2 linked regions of the Alloacidobacterium dinghuense genome follow. The protein of the gene in region 1 interacts with the protein of each later gene in a pairwise test. Links are inferred from orthologs where the notes say so. Each region holds a gene or a part of one and is shown in the gene's direction. Other genes may lie near its edges.

The links. The genes of interacting proteins can lie anywhere in the genome.
Region 2: the proteins of H7849_RS12305 (region 1) and priA interact in binary tests that used the Escherichia coli proteins (3 or more experiments, as listed by UniProt). The link is inferred for Alloacidobacterium dinghuense from one-to-one orthologs.

What each region holds. Positions count from the first base shown.
Region 1 is NZ_CP060394.1:2,993,043-3,000,509, forward strand. What follows is about bases 1,579-4,500. They hold H7849_RS12305 (single-stranded DNA-binding protein), read left to right. Parts: upstream 1,579-2,768; coding sequence 2,769-3,233; downstream 3,234-4,500. Other genes in these bases: H7849_RS12290 (pilus assembly protein TadG-related protein), read left to right, coding at 1,579-1,594; H7849_RS12295 (TadE/TadG family type IV pilus assembly protein), read left to right, coding at 1,618-2,091; H7849_RS12300 (TadE/TadG family type IV pilus assembly protein), read left to right, coding at 2,079-2,621; H7849_RS12310 (carboxymuconolactone decarboxylase family protein), read right to left, coding at 3,383-3,688; H7849_RS27420 (RNA polymerase sigma factor), read right to left, coding at 3,895-4,500. Also shown: H7849_RS12285 (hypothetical protein), read right to left, coding at 1-212; more of H7849_RS12290, read left to right, coding at 347-1,578; more of H7849_RS27420, read right to left, coding at 4,501-4,716; H7849_RS12320 (sigma 54-interacting transcriptional regulator), read left to right, coding at 4,976-7,467. UniProt on the Escherichia coli protein: Plays an important role in DNA replication, recombination and repair. Binds to ssDNA and to an array of partner proteins to recruit them to their sites of action during DNA metabolism. Acts as a sliding platform that migrates on DNA via reptation.
Region 2 is NZ_CP060394.1:2,197,794-2,205,464, reverse strand. The notes cover bases 1,789-4,914. They hold priA (replication restart helicase PriA), read left to right. Parts: upstream 1,789-2,181; coding sequence 2,182-4,647; downstream 4,648-4,914. Other genes in these bases: H7849_RS08890 (HU family DNA-binding protein), read right to left, coding at 4,685-4,914; H7849_RS08900 (3-deoxy-7-phosphoheptulonate synthase), read right to left, coding at 1,789-2,064. In the rest of the region: H7849_RS08905 (NCS2 family permease), read right to left, coding at 1-921; more of H7849_RS08900, read right to left, coding at 1,012-1,788; more of H7849_RS08890, read right to left, coding at 4,915-4,957; dcd (dCTP deaminase), read left to right, coding at 5,132-5,686; H7849_RS08880 (LuxR C-terminal-related transcriptional regulator), read left to right, coding at 5,686-6,351; H7849_RS08875 (lipid-binding SYLF domain-containing protein), read left to right, coding at 6,790-7,485; H7849_RS08870 (lysophospholipid acyltransferase family protein), read left to right, coding at 7,601-7,671.

The sequences.
Region 1 (7,467 bases):
TGCGATGAATGGTAAGAAGGTTTTGCCCAAGGCACATCAACATTAAGACAGCCTGAAGCAGATCGGTTACGACCGTATTCATCCCTGTTACTCCCGTACTCATCCCAACGGTTGACGCCTTGCATTTGTAACCGTACTTTGAACACATTCTTCCCCCACAGCAGTTTAACGGCCCCGGCCAGCTTACTCGTTTGCTCATCTGGCTTCGGCAATGACTTGCAGGTTTGCAACAGCGCCCCACGGCTTTAGCTCCAGAACGGCTGACCTTTGGGAATTCCGCGCTGTTTCTGACCATCGACCGTGTTTTCAGGCGGAACGAATGCAAGAGCATGGAGGTCAGGCCTTGATGAGAATTCAACACGATGAAAGCGGACACGTACTAGTACTCGCATCTTTGAGCATGACTGTCCTTTTGGGCTTTACTGGCCTGGCAGCCGATGTGGGTATGCTCTTCCATGCCAAACGCAACTTGCAGATCGCCGCAGATGCGGCTGCCAGTGCCGGTGCGGTCGATTATCTGTACAACGGATCGACAACGTCGGCACAAACTGCAGGCAAGGCCGCCGCCAGCCTCAACGGTGTAACGGACGGCAGCGGTGGAGCAATCGTCACCCTGAATGTTCCCGCGTCCAGTGGCCCTAACTCTGGCTCGGCAGGCTTTGTGGAGGCGATCGTCAGTACACCAAACCCAACATTCTTCATGAAGCTGTTCAATCAGGGCTCTGTCACCGTGTCGGCCCGGGCTGTAGCTGGCGCACCTACTGCAGGAGGACCTTGCATCTGGCTCATGTCAAAAACCGGCACCGGGCTCAAGCTCAAGGGCGCCTATGACATCGAGGCTACCGACTGCGGCATCTACGTGAATTCGACTTCCTCCGGCGCTATTAGTGTTACTGGCAACGGCGGCATCATGAATTCAGAATTTGTGGATGTGGTAGGGAATGCCACTGGAAATCACACCACAGCGCCCACAGCCCCCACCCTGAATGCCGCACCTAGAAGCGAGCCATTGCATCCTCCCGACCCAAACCCGTTGACGGGCTCCGGCTGCGCCTCCGTCGATAGCAGCTCCACGACCCTTACCGGCAGCATAGCTGGTCCTGGTCTTGGTAGCGCGATTTGTTACACCAAGGCGATTACGCTGAATGGGGCGACCTTGGGTCCGGGAACCTACGCTTTCGGCAATGGCGTCACCATCAACGGGACAGTAACCGCCAACGGCGCGACAATCGATATTGCTGACGGCACCTACAACCAGCCCAGCAACACCACGATCAACTACACTGCATCCACGACAGTAAGCAACCCGTACAACGGCATCTCTCTCATGGTGCCCTCGACCAACAGCTCCTATCCCTGCAATTCAAGTAATCCTACGCAGTTGCAGCTGGTCTTCGGCAGCAGTTCTTCGCTCGACGGCATTATCTATGCTCCGTGCGCGCAGGTATTTTTGCAGGACAACGGCGGGAACATAACAGCCATAGGTATCGTCGCAGACTCGATGTACGATAACGCCTCGCTCATCACCATTCCCAATTACAGCGTCGTCCATCCCGACACATCGCCTTTCAGGGTGGTCACCCTGGTGGAGTAAGACGAGGAAGGAGATACGGCACGATGATCAACGCAAAGCTCGATCACCGCAGATGGATTCGGAGGATGGGTTGCGATTGCGGCCAATCGATCCTTGAATTGGCACTGGTTGCGCCTCTTCTGATCGTTATTCTCGTGGGTGCTGCTGAGTTCGGCCGACTCGCCTTTGCCGCCGTTGAAGTCGCGAACGCAGCCAGCGCTGGGGCCAGATATGGCGCACAGAACGGCAGCACGGCTTCCGACACAACCGGAATCTCGAATGCAGCCGCAAACGACGCAGGCAATCTCACCGGCCTCAGCACCACCTCCTCCATCTCCTGCATCTGCTCCGATGGCACAGCCGCCTCATGTACGGATAATTCCGCCTGCTCAACTTCTAATATTGAGGAAAACGTCACCGTTAACACGCAGGTGTCGTTCGATCCGCTGATTCATCTTCCCGGATTTCCAACAACATTCACGTTAAAAGGACAGGCGATACAAAAGTGCCTACAGTAAAAGGGCTGGTTGCCTCAATCGAAAGAACTGCCAAACGGCTCGTCGGAGGAGAATTCGTTCACAGGATCTGCATCCAGGAAGGCGCGGCGTTGGTCGAGATGGCCATTGCATCCGCGGTCCTCTTGGCTCTGTTGTTCGGCATCATCCAGATCGCCTTCGCGCTTTACACTTACGACTTCGCTTCCGAAGGAGCGCGGGAAGGTACCCGCTATGCCATCGTTCGTGGTTCAAGCTCCTGCACGAACACGCCCAATCTAACAAACTGCAACGCGACTGCCGCGCAGATTCAGAACTATGTTAAGGGCCTTGGCTATCCCGGTATCAACTCCAGCAACCTTACTGTAACCACCACGTGGTACACCGCTAGCGCAGAGCCAACCAGTTGGTCAATCTGCTCCAGCGGCACATGCAATGCACCAGGAAATGCGGTGCAAGTGGCAGTTACCTATGCCATGCCCCTCTGGATTCCCTTCTGGAAAAGACAGACAGTCAATATCAGCAGTAACTCTCAAATGATCATTGCCCAGTAGACAGAGCGGTAGCGCTAGCGGGAATCTAATGGAAACCACCCTAATCTACAGTTCAGAGGCGCAAATAGCTGCATAATCAGTCGATTCTGGTATGCTTCAGAATTAGCCGCGAGCACACGCGGCAGGGATTGGGAGAATTCAGGATTTATGGGAAAGAGCGTCAATAAAGTCATTCTTCTCGGCAATGTGGGTAAAGACCCCGAGATTCGCGCCACGGCGGGCGGCACCATGGTCGCAAACTTTTCGCTGGCAACCACCGATCGTGTTAAGGATCAGGGCGGGAACTGGAGCGACCGCACCGAGTGGCATAACCTCGTTGCCTTTCAGCGCACGGCAGAGATCATCCGCGACTACGTGAAGAAAGGCTCGAAGCTCTATGTTGAGGGCAAGATCCAGACGCGGTCGTGGGACGACAAGCAAACGGGCGAGAAGAAATACCGCACCGAGATCATCATCAATGATCTTTCACTGTTAAGCGGACGTGGCGAAGAAGGCGGCGGTGGCGGCTATACACGCGCAGCCAGCACTTCGTCCTTTGATCAGCGGTCGTCGGCTCCCACGGAGGACTACGGGCAATCGGCTGAGATCACGGACGACGATATTCCTTTCTAGACACGCACCTTGGCTTTCGTGTCCATTTACTCTTCAAATCTGTAATTCAGCAGTCGTCGGCTCTGTGGAAGAGTGGGAACGCACAGCGTTTTCCCAGCAAGGCGGCAAGCATCAACGTTCGAAACAGCCGCCTAGACATCGGGCCCCAACTAGTCCTTAAACAAGTGCGTCGCGTGAGTGATTGACGCACCTGCGCGCATCGCCGCCGCGACTATCGCAGATTCCGTCAGCATCGCATCACTTGCACCGGCTTGACGGGCTGCTCTTACATGCAACTCAATACAGTATGGACATTGCGTAGTCAGCGCAACGGCCACCGCCATCAACTGCTTGTGTAGGACATCGATGGCACCCTCTTTGAACGCCTCTTTATCAAAAGCCCAAAAGGCCTTCATCGTTTCAGGTGCATTCTCATCCAGCTTCTTCAGCCGAGTCAGATCCTTCATATCAAACATGTACGTAACTCCATTTCGAGTTTTTAGGACGCTTCCAAAGATAAGAGGTACGGGAAGCACGTTTCGTTACATGTTCGGAGGCCTTAAGAGTGACTCTCCAAACGCACGGGAGGCGAAAATTAGATCCCCCGAAGTCACGTAGCATAGCAGAGTTAATTCCAATGGCCTGCCCCTTGATCATTGAAGAGCGGGTTACCAGCACTCCATCATCTAAGACATCGTCTTGTATGACATCGTTCGCCAGTGCTCTCGCGCATCTGCACAGATTTTCCGTTTGTATGTTCCAACACCAGACGCTTGAGCCTTCCGCGAGCCCTTGATAGCTGAGTTTTTGCAGCGCTGTTCGACACTCCCAAAGCCTCTGCTGTCTCCTCAGTACTTAATCCATGTACATAATGCAGTTCAAAGGCCCTTCGCAACTTCGGTGAAAGACTCTTTGAAAGTCGCAGCACACGGTCCACAATTTCCAACCTTCGGCAGACCTCTTCCGGATTTGGCCGGTGATCCGATAACGACTGTGATGAAGAGTGATAGTTCGACGTTTGATCTTCTCCGTCCAGCGGAATGTGCACATGCCGAAGGTGCCGACGCAGTTTAGAACCGGCGGAATTAATGACGATTGAGGTTAGCCACGTTGAGAACTTTGCTTCTCCCTTGAATTGGTCTAAATGCCTATAAGCGGACAATAGGGCGTCCTGAACAGCGTCTTCGGCGTCAGCGATGTTTCCGAGACGGCGAAGTGCTATGCGATGGAAGGCCGGAAGGAGGCGCGAGATAACGCGAGTGAATTCTTCGATGTGATCTCGATCAGGGCTGGACGCTTTGGACCGATGATTGATATCTACTCTTGCGATTGTCATTCGAGTGATTTGAATGCCTAACGCAGTGCAAGTCAGATTCCAATGTGCGCCGCTTGCCAGTGTAGATCGTCTAAACAGAGCTATGCCAAACAAACCACGAAGACACCGCGCAGAAACACGAAGGGAGAGTGATCTGCAGAGGTTGCGTTGTGCCCCGCCATGAACCATGTTTCATTGGCATCCCATGTTGCGGGTAGTCGAAATTGGCCATCTGTCGCGCGATTAAGCCCCAGAAATATAATGAATTTGATCTGATTCAAAAGGCGCAGACATAATTGACTGTTGAAGGTGTCAATTACTCGTTGACACTTCAGCCATGGGAGCTGGGTCGACACACCAAACAATCCGCGAGTGCCCCCTTCGAAAACACTCGCCGGCTTCGAATCATGGTTATCGACCGATAAGACACCCCTGAAGTTGGAGAACAATGAGCGTAGAGCAATATGTCGAAGCTGTCCGCAAGGATGAGGAGTTCATCCTGTATCGGGACGAGCATACAAACCAGCCCGGCTCACGATCCGTTCTCCGGCTGGTTCCTGCTTCCCTCCATCCGGCGCTCGAGACCCTGAAGAAGATAGAGCACGAATACTCCTTAAGGGATGAACTGGATCCCGCCTGGGCGGTTCGGCCCTTAGCACTTTCCGATCACCGCGGGCAGACGGCGCTCTTGCTCGAAGATCCTGGCGGCGAAACTCTCGATCAATTCCTTTCAGAACCGATGCAAATAACGCGGTTCTTGCGCTTGGCTGTCGGTCTCGCAACGGCACTCAGCGGTTTGCACAAAAAGGAGCTGATTCACAAAGACGTAAAGCCTTCAAATGTTCTGGTTGACCCCGCGGGGCACGTCCGGCTGATGGGCTTCGGGATCGCATCGCGCCTTCCGCGAGAGCGTCAGGCGCCCAAGCCTCCTGAGTTCATAGCTGGAACGCTCCCCTATATGTCACCAGAACAAACCGGGCGAATGAATCGCTCGATTGATTCGCGGAGCGACCTCTACTCTCTAGGGGTAACGCTTTACGAGATGCTTACCGGCGATCTTCCATTCGCGGCGTCCGATCCGATGGAATGGGTGCACTGCCATATTGCGCGACAGCCGATGCCACCAGGTGAACGGATAAATGGCATACCTGGTCCGGTGTCGGCAATCATTATCAAGTTGCTGGCCAAAACTGCCGAAGACAGATACCAGGCAGCTTACGGCGTGGAGCGTGATCTTCAGCACTGCCTTGCAGAATTGGAAACGCAACATCGCATTGACGAATTCCCGCTTGGCAAACAAGACACGTCAGACCGACTGCTCGTTGCGGAGAAATTGTACGGGCGAGAATCCGAAATCGCCGCCTTGCTCGCCGCCTTCGACCGGGTTGTGGCTGACGGCAGCCCGGAGTTTGTTCTTGTCTCCGGCTACTCCGGTATCGGCAAGTCCTCCGTCGTCAATGAGCTTCATAAATCCCTTGTTCCTTCGCGTGGCCTTTTCGCATCGGGCAAGTTCGATCAGTACAAGCGCGACATCCCATATGCCACTTTGGCGCAGGCTCTTCAGAACCTTCTACTTCCGCTCCTGAGCAAGAGCGAGGTAGAGCTGAGCAAATGGCGCGACGCTCTTCATGAAGCGCTGGCTCCGAATGGTCAGCTCATTGTGGATCTGGTTCCCGAATTCAAGTTGATCATCGGGGAACAATTACCCGTTCCTGAACTTCCTCCACAAGACGCGCAAGGCCGCTTTCAATTGGTGTTTCGTCGATTTATCAGCGTATTCACGCGGCCTGAGCACCCGCTAGTTCTGTTCCTTGATGATTTGCAATGGCTCGATACTGCAACGCTCGACTTGATCGAGGATCTTCTGACTCAACCGGATGTGCGGCATTTAATGGTAATCGGCGCATACCGGGATAACGAAGTCGATTCTTCCCATCCGCTCATGCGAAAACTGGAAGCGATCCGCCAGGTTCGGGCAAGCGTCCAGGAGATTGTCCTTGCGCCCTTGGCCGTTGAAGATTTGGATCTGTTACTTGCAGATTCTGTTTATTGTGAACCGGAGCGTGCCACCCCGCTGGCTCAGCTAATCCACGAAAAAACCGCTGGCAATCCGTTTTTCGCTATTCAGTTTATCTCTGCACTTGCCGAAGAGGGTTTACTCATCTTCGACCACGGCAATGGGCGATGGTTCTGGGACCTGAATCGCATTCGCGCCAAGGGTTACACCGACAATGTGGTCGACCTCTTGATCGGCAAGCTGAATCGCCTGTCCGTCGAAACTCGGAATGCACTGCAGCTACTTGCGTGCATGGGCAACAGCGCGGCGTTTGTCCTGCTGGAGATGGCTTCCCAACACTCGAACGAGGAAGTACATGGCTGGCTTTGGGAGGCGGTTCGAACGGGCCTCATCTTCCGCATGGAAGATTCCTATAGATTCCTGCACGATCGCGTCCAGGAAGCAGCTTATTCTTTGATCTCGGAAGAATTACGCGCGGAAGCCCATCTCCGAATAGGAAGGTTGCTAGCCGCGCACACCCCACCAGAGAGTCGGGAAGAGCGTATCTTCGAGGTCGTCAACCAGCTCAACCGCGGTGCGGCCTTGATCACCGCGCGAGACGAACGTGAACAACTGGCCGAACTTAACCTGATCGCGGGCAAACGCGCTAAGGCCTCTGCTGCTTACACCTCAGCGCTCACGTATTTCACTGCCGGCACATCATTCTTAGGCGATGACTCATGGAAGCGTCTGCATGAGCTCAGGTTCTCGCTGGAATTGAACCGGGCTGAGTGTGAGTTCGTAACCGGCCAGTCGGCGGCTGCAGAAGAGCGCTTGACCGTGCTTTCATCCCGCGCTTTGACCACGATCGAACTAGCAACCGTCACATGCTTGCAGGTCGATCTGTACACCAGCCTCGACCAGAATGACCGCGCCATTGCCGT
Region 2 (7,671 bases), 790 kb from region 1 along the record:
GCCGGCAATGGTTGCAGTCGCATCGGCAAAAAAAATGCGGTTCAAGCGCGCGATACGATGTTGCGCATCAATCAGTCCAGCCTTCTGGCTCACTGCCACTAGCGTGCCAATGTTGTCGAAGAGATCGACGAAGAGGAAGACAAAAATAATCTCGAAAACGCCAATATGCAGTGCCCCGCGGATGTCGAGCTTAAAGGCTGTTGCCGTGATGTCGCTGAAGCGGTATGCCTCCGGATGCCAATGTACAAGGCTGAAGGCCCACCCTGTCAGCGCTGTGCCCATAATTCCGATCAGCATGGACGCGCGCACGCGAAATACCTGGAGCAGCGCAATGAGCAACAATCCAAAGATGGCAAGTGCAGTCTGCGGATTGCGCAGATTCCCAAGTCCCACAACGGTCGCCGGGTCGGCAACGATAATGCCAGCATTTCGTAGTCCGATAAATGCGATAAAGAGTCCGACGCCGCCCGCGACAGCCGCATGCAGTTCATGCGGAATCGCACCGACCAGCAACTGGCGAATGCCGCCGACGGTGAGCAGCAGAAAAATCACGCCGGAAAGAAAAACTGCACCGAGAGCCGTCTGCCATGGCACGCCCATGTGTTTTACCACGGTGTAGGTGAAGTAAGCGTTGAGTCCCATCCCCGGTGCGAGTGCGATTGGATAGTTTGCCAGCGCCCCCATCAGGATGCTGCCCAAGGCGGCGCAGCAGCACGTTGCCGCAGTCACCGCGGCAACGGGCATCCCGGTCTCGTGCAAAATCGCCGGATTCACGAAGACGATGTAGGCCATCGTGACAAACGTCGTGAAGCCAGCAAGAATCTCGGTGCGCCAGTTTGTTTCAAGCGCTTCAAAGAGGAAGTAACGCTCGAGAGCGGAGACAAAGCTCCCGCGCTTTTCTGGTGACGTAATCGTGGTCATGCTTGCGCGTAGTCTACACAGAAGGCCCCGTCGCCCCAAGCAACTTTATGGCGCTTTGCAATGAAGTGTCTCGGCCTTTCCGGCTGACATTTATCGCCCCGCACGAACCGCACCCGCCAGATCTTTAAGTAGGCCGTGGGTTTCGGTCCAGTCGATGCATGCGTCGGTAATGCTTTGCCCGTACGTAAGAGCCTTGCCATTCACAAGGTTCTGTGAACCCGCAATCAGATTGCTTTCGAGCATTACACCCATAATGCGGCGATCGCCCGCTGCAATTTGCGTAGCCACTTCGCGAGAAACCACACCCTGTTTCTTGTGATCCTTGCCACTATTGGCGTGGCTGCAGTCGATCATGATCCGAGCCTTAACGCCGGCTTTTTCCATCTGCTCAGATGTCGAGGCAACAGAGGCCGTATCGTAGTTCGTCGTCTGCCTGCCGCCGCGCAGAATGATGTGGCAGTCGGGATTTCCCGCCGTAAAGAGAATCGCAGATTGGCCTGTTTCCGAAGTACCAAGAAACGTATGCGGATGTCCCGCCGAAACGATGGCCTCAATCGCGATCTGTACATTGCCAGAGGTCCCGTTCTTAAAGCCGACCGGGCAAGACAAGCCGGAGGCGAGCTGCCGGTGTACCTGACTTTCCGTAGTGCGCGCGCCGATGGCTCCCCAACTGACCAGTTCAGCAACATACTGCGGCGAGATCATATCCAGAAATTCAGTCCCCGCAGGCACGCCCATCTCCGCAAGATCGAGCAACAGATGCCGTGCCAGTCTCAGTCCATCGTTGATACGGAAAGATTCATCGAGATGAGGATCGTTAATCAGTCCCTTCCAGCCAAGCGTGGTGCGTGGCTTCTCAAAATAGACGCGCATCACGATTCGCAACTCATTCCCGAATTCGTCGATTGCATTCTTCAACAATCCGGCATACTCGCGCGCAGCTTTGGTGTCATGGATGGAACAAGGCCCAACGACCACAACAAGGCGCGAATCGCTTCCATTGAGAATGTTGATGATCTCGTTTCGGGCCTGAAAAACAGTCGCTGATGCCCGCTCGGTGACAGGTAATTCTTCTTCGAGAAATACCGGCGGTAGGACAACCTTCGTCGCTTTTATGCGTAAATCATTTGTTGGGTAGAACATGGGTCTTACTTTTAATGTAACAGTGGAGTCCGCTTGCTGACTTTCGGCACGAGCCACGCGGAATGCTGCGCTTCGACGTTCGAGTGACCGCATCTGGTACTCTCGCCTCAGTAGCCCATGCCTGAGTTCTGTGATGTTGCCTTGCCTGTTCCATTGGATCGCGCCTTTACCTATGCGTTAAATGGCGAGATTCCCGGCGTCGGCTGTCGCGTCCTTGTGCCCTTTCGCAATGAAAAGCTTGCTGGTGTCGTGGTACGCGTGCATGACGACGCTCCGCCGGTCGAAGCAAAAGCTCTGATCGGCATTCTTGATCAGGAGCCGCTGATTTCTGGTCCATTGCTGGAGTTGGCGCAGTGGATCGCGCAATACTATATCGCTCCGTTGGGTGAGGTTTTGCGGACGATGCTGCCGTTGATGGCCGAGGTGCGGCGCATGGTGCTGTATCGGATTACCGATACAGGACGGCAGGTGCTGCAAGATGGCGCAGAGAGAGGCTCGTCGCGGCGCTCAAAGCTTCCTCCCGGCGAGCAGAACCTTGAATATGCGGTTCTCAATTACTTGGAGGGCGGGGGAACAGCCAGGGTTTCACGGTTGCGGTCCTCCACTGGAGCAAGTCTGCAGTTGCTTCAAGGCATGCTGCGTAAGCGCTGGATCGCGCGAGAGACGCAAGCAGATGCCCGCGATGCGCGACGAACGGTGCGGTGGGCAGTGGTGATTGAAAATGCGCGGCTTCCGAAGCTGAATGAAAATCAGCAAGCGATTCTTGCAGAACTGGCCGGTGCGGGTGGTGGCGAGTTACCTGTGGCGGAATTGCGCAAGTTGCCAACGCCCGCATCGACGGTGGCCACCCTAGTGAAGCGCGGATTGGTTCGGATTGAAGAGCGCGCGGCAGATTTTCATCTCAGTGGTCTGAGGGTGAAACGACCTGAATATGAGCTGAACATGCAGCAGAGAGCAGCCTTCGATGCCATTATCACCGCTGTAGCCTCGAACGAGTTTCGACCGTATCTGTTGCATGGTGTTACCGGGTCAGGGAAGACTGCCGTATACCTGGCGGCGATGCGACATGTACTGGATCTCGGCAAGTCCGCGATTCTCCTGGTGCCGGAGATCGGTTTGACTCCAGCGATGGCGGCGCAATTGCACCACGCCTTCGCGTCTGAGGTTGCATTGCTGCATTCGGCACTCACTCCTGAGGAACGCGCGGAGCAGTGGCACAGGATTCGCAGAGGCGATGCGCGCATAGTAGTGGGGACGCGGTCAGCGGTCTTTGCTCCAGTGGCAAACCTCGGACTGATTGTCGTCGATGAGGAGCATGATTCGAGCTACAAACAGGAAGAGATGCCGCGTTACCATGCGCGAGATGTGGCGGTAATGCGGGCGAAGCTATCATCCGCGGTTGTTGTGCTCGGATCGGCTACACCGTCGCTGGAATCGTGGCGGAACGCGCAGCGCGGGCGTTACGAAAAAATCAAAATGCATGAACGCGTGAATCAACGCCCACTGCCGATGGTAGATCTGGTCGACATGCGGCGGGAGTTTCAGGAGACAGGTCAGGAACAACTCTTTTCGCGGGCGTTGATTGAAGAAACAAAGGCCACGCTGGAGCGCGGAGAACAGGCAATTATTTTGCTGAATCGTCGAGGTTATTCCTATGTGGTTTTATGCCGGGCCTGCGGTGAAAAGCTGGAATGCGAGAACTGCGCCATCGCTCTGACCTATCACAAGACTGTTCCGAACGACGATCAGCATGCTCACGTGGGTCAGCGCCTGGAGTGTCACTACTGCGGCTACAAACGGACGGTGCCAAAGCTATGTCCCAAATGTGAGAGCGAGCACCTGTATTTTCTGGGTGCCGGCTCGCAGCAGGGCGAAGAACGGCTACAGGAGATTTTCCCGGGCGCGCGTATCGGAAGGATGGATCGCGACACGGTGCGCGGGCGACATGATCTGGAACGGCTGCTGATGCGCCTGCATTCGGGTGAGATCAATCTGCTGGTTGGCACTCAGATGATCGCTAAGGGTCACGATATTCACGGAGTGACGCTCGTGGGGGTTGTCGGTTGCGACCATGCGCTAGGACTGCCCGATTTTCGCGCCTCGGAGCGTGTCTTTCAGCTACTGACACAGGTATCAGGGCGCGCAGGCAGAGGTGAACTGCCCGGCAAGGTTATTGTTCAGACATACCACCCGGGCCACTACGCGATTGAGTGTGCCGCCAAGCACGATTTCCATGCTTTCGTTGAACGAGAGTTGAAGTACAGACGGTGGATGCACTATCCGCCCTTCGATGTGCTGGCAAATGTCCTCATTCAAAGTCAGCATTTGGAGGAAGCCGCCGGATGGGCTTCCTCTCTCGGGCGATGGTTTCAGCAGACGCAGTTGACTGGCGTACGTGTGCTTGGTCCAGCTACTGCGCCGATCTCCCGAATCAAGCGCATTTACCGCTTCCACCTGGTGATGAAAGCAGAAAAGCGCCAGGTTCTCGGAAACGGGCTGCGATCTGTGCTGGCACATGCCGAAGAAATTGGGATTCCGCGTCGAAGTTTGATTGTGGATGTGGACGCAATAAGCCTGATGTGAGGCTGCCTCGCTCCAGACAGGTTTTTGCAGCAAAAAGTCAGGAATCGAGAAGGTGCAGTTCCTTACCAGGCTTGAAGCGGACCGCCTTGCCTGGGGTTATGGTTACCTCCGCGCCCGTGCGTGGGTTGCGGCCAATGCCGGTTTTACGGGGACGTACATTAAAGACTCCGAAGCCCCGCAATTCGATGCGGTCGCCCTGAGCGAGAGCCTTTTTCAGGCTTTCGAAGACCGTATCCACCGCCGCTTCAGCTTTGTTGCGCGGCAGGCCTGTGCGTTCGATGACGTGATGGATAATGTCTTGTTTTATCAACGCGTTCACCTCTATTTCTTAGGCATTGCCGCCGGGATTCACGGCTACAGGGATACTAGAAAGCTTTTCCTGTGTTGTCAATGCGCTAAATGACTCATAAGATGCGCATTTTGAGTGGATTATTCAACTTTTTTTGATTTCGCGATACGCTTAAAGAGCATGGTGAGGAGTTGCATGTCAATTAAGAGCGACCGTTGGATTCGGGAACAGGCCACAAAACACCAGATGATCCATCCTTTTAGCGAAAAGCAAGTAAAGGAAGGGGTTATTTCGTACGGGTTGTCGTCCTACGGGTACGATTTGCGGGTTTCTGACGAATTTAAGATCTTTACAAACGTAAATAGCGCTATCATTGACCCCAAGGACTTTGACGAGCGGTCTTTTGTGACGGTGCAGGCCGAGTCAGTCATTATCCCCCCAAACTCATTTGCACTGGCGCGCTCTGTTGAGTATTTCAAGATTCCGCGTGATGTGTTGACTATCTGCGTAGGGAAGTCAACCTACGCGCGTTGCGGGATCATCGTAAACGTAACCCCATTTGAGCCAGAATGGGAGGGTTACGTGACCTTGGAGATTTCAAACACGACGCCTTTGCCGGCGCGTGTGTATGCCAACGAAGGGCTCTGCCAGATTCTGTTTTTCCAGTCCGATGAGGTGTGCGAGATCAGCTACGCTGATCGTCGCGGGAAGTATCAGAAGCAACAGGGAATTGTTTTACCGAAGTTGTGATGGAAGAGAAACGCATTTACGCGCAGCGCCTGCGAGTGGGCTTGTTTGCTGTGGAACCCATTCGTCGAGAAGGCCTGCGCAGCATACTTGAAGAAATTCGCGGCATTGAGCTTATCGATGCCGGTCTTGACGGTTTGTTGGTCGCAGAATCGCTGGATCTTGCCGTAATCAGCCTGATGGTCCGCTCCGAGATCCTCACAACCATCGAGCGCCTGAGAGCTGCTACGCCTTCGATTCGCATCATTGTGATGAGTGAAGACGGTGATGATGAGAGCGTGATCGCGGCGATTATGGCTGGCGCGAAGGGCTATTTGCTGGATACAGCCACGCCCGATGAAGTCTCCCGCGCGGTCGAACTCGTGGCTAGCGGCTCGATTTGGGCGCCAAGGAGAACGCTCTCGCTGTTGGTTGATCGAATGATCGATGGCGGGACCATCTCACCACGCTCTGCCCCACAATTCACCCACCGCGAATTGGAAGTCCTGCAATTGCTGGTTTCAGCTCGCTCTAACAGGGAAATCGCCGAAGCTTTAGGAATTGAGGTACGTACGGTTAAGTCATACGTAGGACGCATGATGCGGAAGGTTGGCGTGGGAAACCGGATTGCGCTCTCAATTCATGCCGCCAAGCATGCGCTGGGTGGCGGTCCTGGTCAAAACAGCTGATATTCGTTCGAATCGGCTACTTTCAACTCCCTAAATCCCCTTATTCAGGGCTTACTTAGGTCCATCCTACCTCTGTTATCTTGCGGGTCTGTCGGGAAAGCCGTAAAACCCTATTAGCAACAACGCAGATCTGGGGAACGGGGCTGGCCTGTGCAGATCAATGCACGGCCACCCCATTTTTTCTCTTCTTTATCTCCCCATCCCTGGTCATCTTGTCAATTTGTCAATCTTTGATCCACAGGCTCTTTCCCTGCCCTGAATTTTACGTCTACGTTGCCGTTGCAACTCAACCCTAGACGAGTGCCCTGCATCACAGTGTCTGAAGCGAAGAACGTGTTTCCCAGTTTCTTGACGCACACAGCATTCTGCTGAAGGATGAGAGTCGGCGTCGATTTGGCGAAAGATCAAATATCGACCGTAGGGAGAAAAAGAATCAACATGAAAAAGCTATTTGCGCTGTTGTGTGTTGCAGGAATGTCTTTACCGGCGCTTGCAGCCAGCGATAAGGCGGCTCTGGATACGCGTCTGGAGAATGCAAGGACCGTGATCGATGAGATCATGCAAACTCCGGACAAGGGAATTCCCGACTCGATTGTGAAGCAGGCAACCTGCATTGCCGTTGTGCCCAGCCTCAAGAAGGGCGCCTTCATTGTGGGCGGACAGTATGGGCAGGGCGTCGTCACCTGCCGAACAGGGCGTGGCTGGAGCGGTCCGGTGTTCATCCGTATGGCGGGCGGTTCATTTGGATTCCAAATCGGCGGCGAGGGGACAGATCTGGTGCTGGTTGCGGTGAACGACAAGGGCTTGCAGGATCTGTTGAAGAGCAAGTTCAAGATTGGTGGGGATGCTTCTGCAGCGGCTGGACCGGTGGGGCGTACTGCGCAGGCTTCGACCGACGTTACGCTGCATGCGGAATTGCTGACCTATTCGCGCACCAAGGGACTCTTTGCCGGCATCGATCTGGACGGGACTACTGTAAGCCAGAATACCGATGACACGACGACGTTCTACGGCGGGCCGCATGCCTTTGATCAAGTCCTGAAGGGAAATGTGCTGCCACCCGAAGACTCAAGGCCGTTTCTTCGCACGATTGCCAAATACTTCCATGAGTCACAACAGCAGTCAGGCGAATAGCCATCTTTGATTGCAAAATAGAAGAGGGGCCGCGCCAGCGGCTCCTTTTCTATTTCATCCCTGCTGCAGCCTTACGAATTCCTTTTGCATTTACACTGACAATTAATTTTCGTTCATGCAAGAGAGCCTTGAGTTCGCTGTCGTCTGGGGATTGGTCCGTCTGCTTCGCCTGTTGCCGGGCAACGT